DNA from 2 places in the Pseudomonas sp. WT-JTC genome. Region 2 is predicted to be linked to the other one. Evidence: predicted binding sites of a transcription regulator. Region 2 holds the regulator's gene; the other holds the start of a gene.
What was found. The regulator sigma-54, encoded in region 2, starts transcription at its own class of promoters, with help from an activator protein. The targets are predictions, from matches to a motif close to ANTGGCATNNANNTTGCTNT.
Positions count from the first base shown of each region.

Region 1: the regulator sigma-54 is predicted to act here: its motif matches at 2,865-2,884, upstream of AC06G5_RS08570 (circularly permuted type 2 ATP-grasp protein).

Region 1 covers NZ_CM160042.1:1,883,582-1,889,644, reverse strand. Annotated here, with positions in the region: gene AC06G5_RS08580 (transglutaminase family protein) at 1-463, opposite strand, end outside; gene AC06G5_RS08575 (alpha-E domain-containing protein) at 460-1,410, opposite strand; gene AC06G5_RS08570 (circularly permuted type 2 ATP-grasp protein) at 1,423-2,832, opposite strand; gene AC06G5_RS08565 (ribonuclease E inhibitor RraB) at 3,191-3,535, opposite strand; gene AC06G5_RS08560 (hypothetical protein) at 3,746-3,979, opposite strand; gene speE (polyamine aminopropyltransferase) at 4,246-5,121, opposite strand; gene AC06G5_RS08550 (PLD nuclease N-terminal domain-containing protein) at 5,383-5,574, opposite strand; gene AC06G5_RS08545 (hypothetical protein) at 5,657-6,063, opposite strand, start outside.
Region 2 covers NZ_CM160042.1:901,309-907,371, forward strand. Annotated here, with positions in the region: gene pmbA (metalloprotease PmbA) at 1-1,038, shown strand, start outside; gene AC06G5_RS03925 (HPr family phosphocarrier protein) at 1,187-1,462, opposite strand; gene rapZ (RNase adapter RapZ) at 1,478-2,335, opposite strand; gene ptsN (PTS IIA-like nitrogen regulatory protein PtsN) at 2,338-2,802, opposite strand; gene hpf (ribosome hibernation-promoting factor, HPF/YfiA family) at 2,815-3,123, opposite strand; gene AC06G5_RS03945 (RNA polymerase factor sigma-54) at 3,198-4,691, opposite strand; gene lptB (LPS export ABC transporter ATP-binding protein) at 4,876-5,601, opposite strand; gene lptA (lipopolysaccharide transport periplasmic protein LptA) at 5,601-6,063, opposite strand, start outside.

The sequences.
Region 1 (6,063 bases), 980 kb from region 2:
CAAAAGCCTGGGCTGCGCTGGTGTCCACTTCCGTGGAGCCCGGCGTATAGGTCATATGCTGGTTGAGTCCATGCATCAGATCGATCAACGCCGTGCGATCACGGCGTTGCTTGCACGCGTTCTCGGCGAACGAACGCAGGGCGGAGTCGGCTTCAGTCAAACGGGTGAAACGCAGAAACGGCAGTGCCGACTGGCTCTCGTGCTCGGCCTCACGCAACTCGTCGATATCGACCTGGCCACGGGCGCCGATGATGATCGCCTCGTGCGGCTCATCCATGGTCAGCACATGCAGGATGTTGCCGAACGGGTCGAGTTGCGCCCGCACCGGACGAGGCAGGTCGAGCTGCCAGCTGAGCACGTGCTGGCGCTCGCTGTCGTGGGGAGTCAGTCGCAGGTACTGGATGCTCGCCCGCACCTTGTCTTCGTAGTGATAGGTGGTCTCGTGGCTAATGGAAAGTCTCATGCGGCCTCCAGATAAGAACTGTGTATCGCGTTACCCAACTGGCGCACCAGCGGGATGAACTCGGTCAGCCAGGCGTGCAGGCCTTCTTCGAGAATTTCATGGATGCCGGTGTAGCGCAGGCGCGCGTCCATTTCTGCCGCCAGGCGTTGTGCGGGGCGACCATTGGCCCCTGGCAATTGCGCGAGGATCTGGTCGATTTCTTCGGTGCAGGCGCGCAGGGATCGCGGTACATCCGCCCGCAGCAACAGCAGTTCGGCGACATGCCGGGCGCCGGGGGCGTCGCGGTAGATTTCCGTGTAGGCCTCGAACGACGACAACGCCCGCAACAACGCACTCCACTGGTAATACGCGTGAGCGGTGCCATCGCTGACGGCTTCGGCCTGATCGCCGGCCATTTCGTAGCGGGCATCGAGCAGGCGCAAAGTGTTGTCCGCCCGTTCGATGAAGGTCCCCAGACGAATGAAGCGAAACGCATCGTTACGCATGATGGTGCCGTAGGACGCGCCCCGGAACAGGTGGGAACGTTCCTTGATCCACTCGCAGAAACGGCTCATGCCGTAGCGACTGAGGCCCTGCTCGGCAATACCGCGAATTTCCAGCCAGGTGGCGTTAATGTTTTCCCACATGTCGGCGGTGATGCGCCCACGCACCGCATGGGCGCTGGCCCGTGCCGCACCGAGACAACTGTAGATGCTCGCCGGGTTGGCCGCATCCAGGGCGAAGAAATGCAGCAGCCGTTCGGCATGCAGTTCGCCATGGCGCTCCAGGTAATCGTCCAGGGTGCCGGTGATCAACAGCGGCATGGCCAATTCGTGCAAACCGTCGCCACGACCGTCTTGCGGCATCAGCGACAGCGAATAGCTGATGTCGAGCATCCGTGCGAGGTTTTCCGCCCGCTCCAGGTAACGCGACATCCAATACAAATCCGAGGCAGTTCTACTTAACATGGCAGGCTTCCTTTAATCCTCGACCACCCAGGTGTCCTTGGTTCCGCCACCCTGGGAGGAGTTGACCACCAGGGAGCCTTCGCGCAGGGCGACACGGGTCAAACCGCCGGGCACGACCCGGGTTTCACGACCCGACAGGACAAACGGCCGCAAGTCGATATGGCGTGGTGCAATGCCGTTTTCGACAAAGGTCGGACAAGTCGACAGCGACAGCGTTGGTTGGGCGATATACGCATGGGGCTTGGCGATGATCCGCGCGCGGAAGGCTTCGATTTCCGCCGCCGTCGCCGCCGGCCCCACCAGCATTCCGTACCCGCCGGAACCCTGGGTTTCCTTGACCACCAGTTCTGGAAGATTGGCCAGCACGTGGGAAAGTTCAGAAGGGTTACGGCATTGCCAGGTCGGCACGTTCTTCAGGATCGGCTCTTCGTCGAGGTAGAAACGGATCATGTCGGTAACGAACGGATACACCGACTTATCGTCCGCCACCCCCGTGCCGATGGCATTGGCCAGCACCACGTTGCCGGAGCGGTAGGACGACAGCAGCCCCGGCACGCCGAGCATTGACTCCGGGTTGAAGGCCAGCGGATCGAGGAAAGCGTCGTCGAGGCGACGATAAATCACGTCGACCGCTTTCGGCCCGTCGGTGGTGCGCATGTAGACCTTGTCGTCACGCACGAACAGGTCCGCGCCCTCCACCAGCTCCACACCCATTTCCCGCGCCAGGAACGCATGCTCGAAGAACGCGCTGTTGAAGCGGCCGGGTGTCAGCACCACCACGCTCGGGTTGTCGATGGGGCTTGAGCTTTTCAGGGTGTCGAGCAGCAGGTTCGGGTAGTGGTCGATAGGAGCGATGCGTTGCGCCGCGAACAGTTCGGGGAACAGGCGCATCATCATCTTGCGGTCTTCAAGCATGTAGCTGACGCCGCTGGGCGTGCGCAGATTGTCTTCGAGCACGTAGTAGGTGCCGTCGCCGTCGCGCACCAGGTCGACCCCGGAGATGTGCGAGTAGATATCGCGGTGCAGGTCCAGGCCCTGCATCGCCAACTGGTACTGCTCGTTGGCCAGCACCTGTTCGGCCGGAATGATGCCGGCCTTGATGATGCGCTGCTCGTGGTAAAGGTCGGCGAGGAACATGTTCAACGCCTTGACCCGCTGGATGCAGCCGCGCTCGACGACCCGCCATTCACTGGCAGGAATGCTGCGCGGGATGGTGTCGAACGGAATCAGGCGCTCAGTGCCCTGCTCGTCTCCGTAGAGCGTGAAAGTAATCCCGGCGCGATGAAACAACAGATCGGCCTCGCGTCGCCGTTGTGCCAGAAGCTCGTCAGGCGTCTCGGCCAGCCAACGGGCAAACTCCCGATAATGCGGGCGGACCAGGCCGCCGGCATCGTACATCTCATCAAAATAGGTGCGGATCATGCCGTACTCCTTGTCACTCGGACGTCCAGACCTTCGCAAGGCCCGTGCCATCGGCATAAACGCTTAAATTTCAATCGGTTGGATAATCAAGACGCACGCACCGCACCAATCCTGTGCGACAAATGCCCCAACCTGATCGCCCCCGCTTCATTGCAAGGCGTAGTGATCGCCTGTCACCAGCATAGTCCGTAGGAGCCAGCTTGCTGGCGATGGGGCCAGCAAGTCATGGGTTACTCTTCGAGGACGCCTTCGCTGGCAAGCCAGCTTCTACCGGATTGTGTTCAATGTCCTGGCGGCGAAAATGAAAACGGCCAACCCGAAGGTCGGCCGTCATTGCCAATTGTCACTGTTCATAAGGTTATGCGAGTCGCCCTCGTACCTCCTGTTTCACACCCCAGCCTTCGATGATGCCGCCCAACGGCTCGACCACCGCTTCGAAACCCTGTTCGAAATCGCCGATGTCGTCGTAGGTGGCATACATGACTTTGCACAGTTCCAGCGCCCAGGCGCCGTCGTCGCGCACACTGATTTGCGCATCCAGGGATTCACCACGGTGGAAATGACCTGCCGCCCTGCGTGCCCGCTCCTCGTCCGGGAAAATGGCGTAGAACTCGATGGGATGAAACCGCGAAAAGTCAAAACCGCCTTCTTTCATGCGGCGCAGTACGCTGCTGCTGATGTCTTCTTGATAGGCTGTGCTCATGAAACGTCCTCCTCAAAACGATGGATAGACTTTCCGTACTCCCTCACCCGCAACCGAACAGCGCGAGCGACGGCAACCGATGTGCCGGCGGGAAACAAGCATGGAGCTGACAAGACCAGACCTTAGCGATTCATTCGCTGATCTCGCTTGCAGAGTAGCCCCAAGATAGAGCCTCTGCCAAGGTCTGGATTTGAATGCGACAGGTGTCGTTCAGATTGGAGCAATACCGAGGATTTGAATGCTGTTCTGCGCCTTGAGTTCTTTGACGCTCGCATCAGTGGTCCGCCCTTCCAGATCGTTCAGATCCAGTTCGGCAGCGACAGGAAGAAGCCTGGCCTTGATGAGCCTGGCGGCACGCTCGTAGTCCGGGCGCTCGATGCACTCGAAGACTTCGTTGACGGTTTCGCCATGATCATCCACGAAAGTGACTTTCCACTTTTGCATTGGTGCCTCCTCGATAAACCCCATTGATGGGTTCACCTCTATCTCGACCTTGTTAGCTGGCTGATGTTCCGCCAGATCAAACATATCGGCGGATGTGAAAATCTCTCCCGACACCCGCTTTAACCCGTCAAGCGCAGCCATGTGGGAGCGGGCTTGCTCCGGGCGGCGTTCCGACGAAAGCGGTGTGTCAGCCGACTTGTTTTCAACTGACCCTCCCTCTTCGCGAGCAAGCCCGCTCCCACAGGTTTCGTGCGCGGACTGAAAGATCAGTCGTTGCTTGGCTTGTTCACTGCCTGCAATACGTATTGCGGCAAGGCAAAGGCACCGATGTGGATTTCTGGATTGTAGTAGCGGGTGATGATGCCGCTGCCCGTGAAGCGCTGTTGCAGGGTTTCGCGGGACAACTTGCGATAAGCGGTATTGGTGGCACCCCAGGCGAAGGTCATCGAGCCACCGATATAGGTCGGCACGGCGGCCTGGTAGAAGTGCCAGTCCGGGAACAGGCTGCGCAGGCGACCGGCGGTGGTCTTCACTTCTTCGATCTGCATGAACGGCGTGCCGTTCTGGGTCACCAGAATGCCGCCTTCGTTCAGGCAGCGGCGGCAGGCCTGGTAGAAGTTTTCCGAGAACAGCACTTCCCCCGGTCCGATCGGGTCGGTGGAGTCGGAAATGATCACGTCGAACTTTTCGGTGGTGGTGGCGACGAAACGCATGCCGTCGTCGATCACCAGGTTCAGACGCGGATCATCGAATGCCCCCTTGGAGTGGTTCGGCAGGAATTCCTTGCACATGTCGACCACGGTGCCGTCGATCTCGACCATGGTGATGTGCTCGACACTACGGTGCTTGGCCACTTCACGCAACATGCCGCCGTCGCCGCCGCCGATGATCAGCACGCGCCTGGCGCTGCCATGGGCGAGGATCGGCACGTGGGTCAGCATTTCGTGATAAATGAATTCGTCGGCTTCGGTGGTCTGGATCACACCGTCCAGCGCCATCACCCGGCCCATGCGCGGGTTCTCGAAGATCACCAGGTGCTGGTGTTCGGTGCGCACTTCGTGCAGCAGTTTATCCATGCGAAAACGCTGGCCGTAGCCTTCGTAGAGGGTTTCCAGGTAGTCGCTGGCAGGGGTGTTGCTCATGGGAAGTGCTCCGATGAATGCGGGTGGCAACGGACGGTTACCCGCCCATGATGGCCAATCGATTGTCTCGATTGACCGGGAAAGGCGCGCATTCTACGTCGCGGAACATGACAGGTCGAACCTCAGTTGTTCGACTTGCCACAATCCTGTGGGAGCGGGCTTGCTCGCGAAGTAGGCAACTCGGTTTGTCGGCGAACCGCGTAATCGTTCTTCGCGAGCAAGCCCGCTCCCACAGGGCCGGAGTTGTTTGCGGGAAATCCGTCAGAGTTTGACATTGCCCCGTGGCCCGGCGATGGCCCAGATGATCAGTCCCAGCACCGGCAACAGCGCGATCAACAGTACCCAGAGGATTTTCATCCCGGTCTCGGCGCTACTTTTGAATACGTTGATGATGGCCCAGATGTCCAGGACAAAAATGATCAAGGCAACCAGGCTGTTGAACGTGGAACCCATGGTGACGCTCCTGAAGAGTGATTTGCCCTCTCAGGATAGACGGTCGTCGCGAGGGCTCCGCTTTATTGACAGTATTTGGCTATCAAACGTGGATCGCCACTTTCAGGGCTTCCAGGGATGGCGCGGCGGCGATGCCGACTTCAGCGCACAATTCCAGCACGCGTGGCACGTCATTGCCGTAGACCAGCACCACCTGCAACTCGTCATCGAGCAACTGGCTGAAGTTCATCAGTGTGTAGCCACCGTTTTCCTTGTTCAGGCTGCTCATCTGCACCTGGATGCGGTTGAGTGCGGTCAGGGCTTCGGTCCTGGCCAGCTGCTTGGGCTTGAGATTGAAATCCACACCCGGGCCGAACGAGGCGACAACCTGGGCGAACAGGTCCATGTAGGTGTCAGCCTGGAACAGCACCGTTTCCGGCAGGCTGCCGACCACCACCCACTCACCCAGCGGGATCGGGAAGCTGTCGTCGTAGTTGATGTCCGGATTGG
Region 2 (6,063 bases):
GACGAAGCCTCGGGCCTTGCGGATGCCGCGCTGATGGCGCGGGATATTCAGGATTTCGACTTGTTCCACCAATGGGACATTACTCCGGAACAAGCCATCGAACAGGCCCTGGCCTGCGAAGCCGCGGCGTTTGCCGCCGACAGCCGGATCAAGAACGCCGACGGCACCACCCTCAGCACCCATCAGGGCTGCCGCGTCTACGGCAACAGCCATGGGTTTATCGGCGGTTACGCGTCCACTCGCCACAGCCTGAGCTGCGTGATGATCGCTGAAGCCGACGGCCAGATGCAGCGTGATTACTGGTACGACGTGAACCGACAGGGCAATTTGCTCGCCGACCCGGTCAGCATCGGCCAGCGCGCTGCGCAACGGGCGGCGAGCCGTCTGGGCGCGCGTCCGGTGCCGACTTGCGAGGTGCCGGTGCTGTTTTCCGCAGAATTGGCCGGGGGGCTGTTCGGCAGTTTCCTGTCGGCGATTTCCGGCGGCAGCCTGTATCGCAAGTCTTCGTTCCTCGAGGGCACTCTCGGTCAGAAGCTGTTTCCGGAGTGGCTGACCATCGACGAGCGTCCGCACCTGATGCGGGCATTGGGTAGTGCTGCGTTCGATGGCGATGGCCTGGCAACCTACGCCAAGCCGTTCGTCGAAAAAGGCGAATTGGTGTCCTACATCCTCGGCACCTACTCCGGCCGCAAGCTCGGCATGCCGAGTACGGCCAACGCTGGCGGCGTGCACAACCTGTTCGTCACCCACGGCGATGAAGACCAGGCGGCCTTGCTGCGGCGTATGGGGCGCGGGCTGTTGGTCACTGAGTTGATGGGCCAGGGGCTGAACATGGTCACCGGTGATTATTCCCGGGGCGCGGCGGGTTACTGGGTCGAGAACGGCGAAATCCAGTTCGCGGTCCAGGAAGTGACCATCGCCGGCAACATGCGCGACATGTTCAAACAGATCGTCGCGATCGGTAATGATCTCGAACTTCGCAGCAACATCCGCACCGGTTCGGTGCTGATCGAGCGGATGACGGTGGCGGGCAGCTAACCCTTCCTGTGACACAAAAAGGCGCGCCACCCAATGGGTGGCGCGCCTTTTTTATGGTTCTTCGCGGAGTTTCGGGAAACACAGAAACAAAAACGCCGTTTTGCTTGATGATGGTGATGGATACGGCGCTCGCCACAAAGCCGCGCGTTTACTCGCCTTCGTCGAAGTAATTGTTGATCAAGGCCACCAGCGCATCCATCGCTTCCCGTTCCTGCTCGCCTTCCGTGCTCAGATGGATTTTGGTGCCCTTGCCGGCGGCGAGCATCATCATGGCCATGATGCTTTTTCCATCGACGGTGGATTCTGGCGTGCGTCCCACGCGGATCGTGCAACCCGTGAATTGGCCGGCGACACCAACGAATTTTGCAGAAGCGCGGGCATGCAGGCCCAGCTTGTTGATGATTTCGATTTCCAGAGCAGGCATCGCGATGTGAGTCCTTTAGCTGAGGTCGCGGTGGCGAACCTGGACGTTCTTCAGGGATTTTTGCAGCGTCTGCCCCAGACGCTCGGTCAGGTAGACGGAGCGGTGATGTCCGCCCGTGCAGCCAATGGCAATGGTGACGTAGGCGCGGTTGCTGGCGGCAAAACGAGGCAGCCACTTTAGCAGGTATGTGGAAATGTCCTGGAACATCTCTTCGACATCCGGCTGTGCCGCCAGATATTCGGCAACCGGTTGATCGAGCCCGGACTGCTCGCGCAATTCCGGTTTCCAGTAAGGGTTTGGCAGGCAACGCACATCGAACACCAGGTCGGCGTCCACCGGCATGCCGCGTTTGAACCCGAAGGATTCCACCAGGAACGCAGTGCCGGGTTCCGGTTGATTCAACAGGCGCAGTTTGATGGCATCGCGCAGTTGATACAGGTTCAGGCTGGTAGTGTTGATCTTGAGATCGGCGAGGTCGGCAATCGGCCCGAGCAGGACGCTCTCGACGCTGATGGCTTCGGCCAGCGAGCGGTTGGCGTTGGTCAGGGGGTGACGTCGGCGGGTTTCCGAGAAGCGCTTGAGCAGTGTTTCTTCGTCGGCGTCCAGGTACAGGACATCGCACTGGATGTGGCGGCTGCGGACTTCTTCGAGCAGGTCGGGGAAGCGTGACAGGTGGCTGGGCAGGTTGCGGGCGTCAATGGAAACGGCGACCAGCGGCTGCACCAGTTCAGTATGAATCAGCGCTCGTTCGGCCAGTTCCGGCAGCAGGCCGGCAGGCAAATTGTCGATGCAGTAGTACCCGTTGTCCTCAAGGACGTCGAGGGCGGTGCTTTTACCTGAGCCGGAGCGGCCACTGACGATGATCAAGCGCATGATTACTGACCGTTTTGCTCGTCCAGGACAACCTGATACAGGGCTTCATTGCTCGGAGCGCTGCGCAGTTTGTCGCGCACGTCCTTGCGATCGAGCATGCTGGCGATCTGCCGAAGCAGTTCAAGGTGCGCATCGGTGGCGGCTTCCGGGACCAGCAATACGAACAGCAGGTCAACCGGCGCACCATCGATGGCGTCGAAATCGATAGGGGCGTCAAGGTGCATCAATGCACTGATGGGCGATACACAGCCCTTGAGACGGCAATGTGGAATGGCGATGCCGTTGCCAAAACCGGTGGAGCCGAGTTTTTCACGGGCAATCAGCGCCTCGAAGACATCTTGCATCTCCAGACCCGGCACTTCGCGGGCGATCAGATTGGCAATTTGTTCGAGGGCTTTCTTTTTACTGCCACCCGGCACGTTCACCAGGGAACGGCCGGGGGTCAGGATACTTTCAAGTCGGATCATGGGTTGGGAGTGTTAGCGACCGGTTGCGCCCTGAAGGAGGCTCTGGGTCTTTTCCTTATGCTTTTTGAGTTGTTTATCCAGCTTGTCGGTGAGTGCATCGATCGCGGCGTACATATCGGTATGTTCCGCGTTCGCGACCACTTCATTCCCGGGAATATGCAATGTGGCTTCGATTTTCTGCTTCAACTTTTCGACGGTCATCGTGACCTGCACGTTAGTGATCTTGTCGAAGTGTCGCTCCAGTCGTTCGAGTTTTTCGCCGATGTAGGAGCGGAGAGGTTCGGTCACTTCCAGTTGGTGTCCACTGATGTTGACTTGCATACAGCTTCTCCTTCGTTGCCAGTGCATAAAGCGGTAGACCAGATGATCTACCACTGGAACGCTGTGGCGTGGCCCTACATCAACCGCTTGCGTTCGCTCGAAGGCGCGATCCCGAGGGATTCGCGATACTTGGCGACGGTGCGGCGGGCCACCTGAATGCCTTGTGCCTCCAGTAAACCAGCGATCTTGCTGTCACTCAACGGCTTTTTCTGATTTTCCGCGGCAACCAGTTTTTTGATGATCGCCCGGATCGCCGTGGACGAGCATTCGCCGCCTTCGGAGGTGCTTACGTGACTTGAGAAAAAGTATTTCAGTTCATATATGCCCCGGGGGGTATGCATGAACTTCTGGGTGGTCACCCGTGAAATCGTCGACTCATGCATGCCGACCGCTTCGGCGATGTCGTGCAGGACCAGCGGCTTCATGGCTTCGTCGCCATATTCGAGGAACCCGCGCTGATGCTCGACGATCTGGGTGGCTACTTTCATCAGGGTTTCATTGCGGCTTTGCAGGCTCTTGATGAACCAGCGGGCCTCCTGCAACTGATTGCGCATGAACGTGTTATCGGCGCTGGTGTCAGCGCGGCGCACGAAACCGGCGTACTGGGCGTTGACCCGCAGCCGTGGCACCGACTCCTGATTCAGCTCCACCAGCCAGCGCTCGTTGTCCTTGCGCACGATCACGTCGGGAACGACGTACTCGGCTTCGGTGGACTCGATCTGCGAGCCCGGACGCGGGTTGAGGCTCTGGACCAGTTCGATGACCTGGCGCAGTTCATCTTCCTTGAGCTTCATGCGGCGCATCAACTGGCTGTAGTCGCGGCTGCCGAGCAGGTCGATGTAATCGCTGACCAGGCGCTTGGCCTCGGCCAGCCAAGGGGTCTTGGCTGGCAACTGGCGCAATTGCAGCAGCAGGCATTCGCCCAGGTTGCGGGCACCGATGCCGGCGGGCTCGAATTGCTGGATGCGGTGCAGGACGGCTTCGATTTCGTCCAGTTCGATGTCCAGCTCCGGATCGAAGGCTTCGAGGATTTCCTCGAGGGTTTCGTCCAGATAGCCCTGATTGTTGATGCAATCGATCAGGGTCACGGCGATCAGGCGATCGGTGTCGGACATCGGAGCCAGGTTCAGTTGCCACAGCAAGTGGCTTTGCAGGCTTTCGCCGGCCGAGGTGCGGGTGGTGAAGTCCCACTCGTCGTCATCGTTGCTGGGCAGGCTGCTGGCGCTGGTCTGGTAAACGTCTTCCCACGCGGTGTCGACGGGGAGATCGTTGGGGATGCGCTCGTTCCAGTCGCCTTCTTCGAGGTTATCAACCGTCGGGGCGCTTTCCTGGTAGGAGGGTTCCTGGATATCGGTGTTGGGCTTTTGTTCGGCGTTGTCGGCCAAGGGATCGGAATTGTCGAAGTCGTCGCCTTCTTCCTGGCGTTCGAGCATCGGATTGGACTCCAAGGCCTCCTGGATTTCCTGTTGCAGGTCCAGGGTCGACAATTGGAGCAGGCGGATGGCCTGTTGCAGCTGCGGTGTCATCGTCAGCTGCTGGCCCATTCTCAAGACTAGCGATGGTTTCATGGCAGGGGCTTAACACCTTATTCGCCGGCGCACATGCGCCATCCACTACAGGGCGCCGGAGCGCCAAACATAAGCAAATTATATGCCCGAAACTGCAGCGTTTGCCTAGAGCGCTGTAACAATAAAAAAGTGTTGATTTTTTATCGGGACAAGCGCTCGGACGACCTGCCAGATACCTCTGCCTTTACAGGCGGAACTCATGGCCCAGATACACTTCCTTGACCAGGTTGTTGGCCAGGATGGTCTCTGCGTCACCTTCGGCGATCAGTTGGCCGTCATTGACGATATAGGCGGTTTCACAGATATCCAGGGTTTCACGAACGTTGTGGTCCGTGATCAGTACGCCAATGCCCTTGGCCTTGAGGTGGTAGATGATCTGCTTGATGTCCCCGACCGAAATCGGGTCCACGCCGGCGAAGGGTTCGTCGAGGAGGATGAATTTCGGGTTGGTGGCCAGGGCGCGGGCGATTTCCACGCGACGGCGCTCACCACCGGACAGGCTCATGCCGAGGTTGTCGCGGATGTGGCTGATGTGGAATTCCTGTAGCAGGCTTTCCAGCTCCTTGCGACGGCCGGCCTTGTCGAGTTCCTTGCGGGTCTCGAGGATGGCCATGATGTTGTCGGCCACCGACAGTTTGCGAAAGATCGATGCTTCTTGTGGCAAGTAGCCAATACCGGCCTTTGCGCGGCCGTGCATGGGCTGGTGGCTGACATCGTGGTCGTCGATCAGGACGCGGCCCTGGTCGGCTTGCACCAGGCCGACGATCATGTAGAAGCAGGTGGTCTTGCCGGCGCCGTTCGGACCAAGCAGGCCGACGATCTGGCCGCTGTCGATGGACAGGCTGACATCACGCACGACCTGGCGGCTCTTGTAGCTCTTGGCCAGATGCTGAGCTTTCAGAGTTGCCATTACTGGGTTTTCTCGTCGGTTTTCTTCTTCGGCTGGATCACCATGTCGATACGCGGACGTGCCTCGGTGACCTTGCTGCCCGTGGCGCGACCGGCGCTGGCGAGCTTCTTGACCGTGTCGTAGACGATTTTTTCGCCTTGGGTGGTGTTGTTGTCCTTGTCGACAACTTTGGCCTTGTCGATCAGTACGACGCGGTTTTGTGCGGCGTGATACTGGATCGTCACGCCCCAGCCCTGAACGGGCTTGGTGTCGCCAGCTGTTTGCAATTGCTCGAAGTACGCCAGGTTGCCCACCGAGGTCACCACGTCGATGTCGCCAGTCGGGGTGCGGGTGATGGTCACGGTGTTGCCGGTCACCTTCATCGAGCCCTGGGTGATGATCACGTCACCCTTGTAGGTAGCAATACCTTGCTTGTCGTCCAGTTGGGCATCGTCGGCCTGAATGCGGATAGGCTGCTGTTGA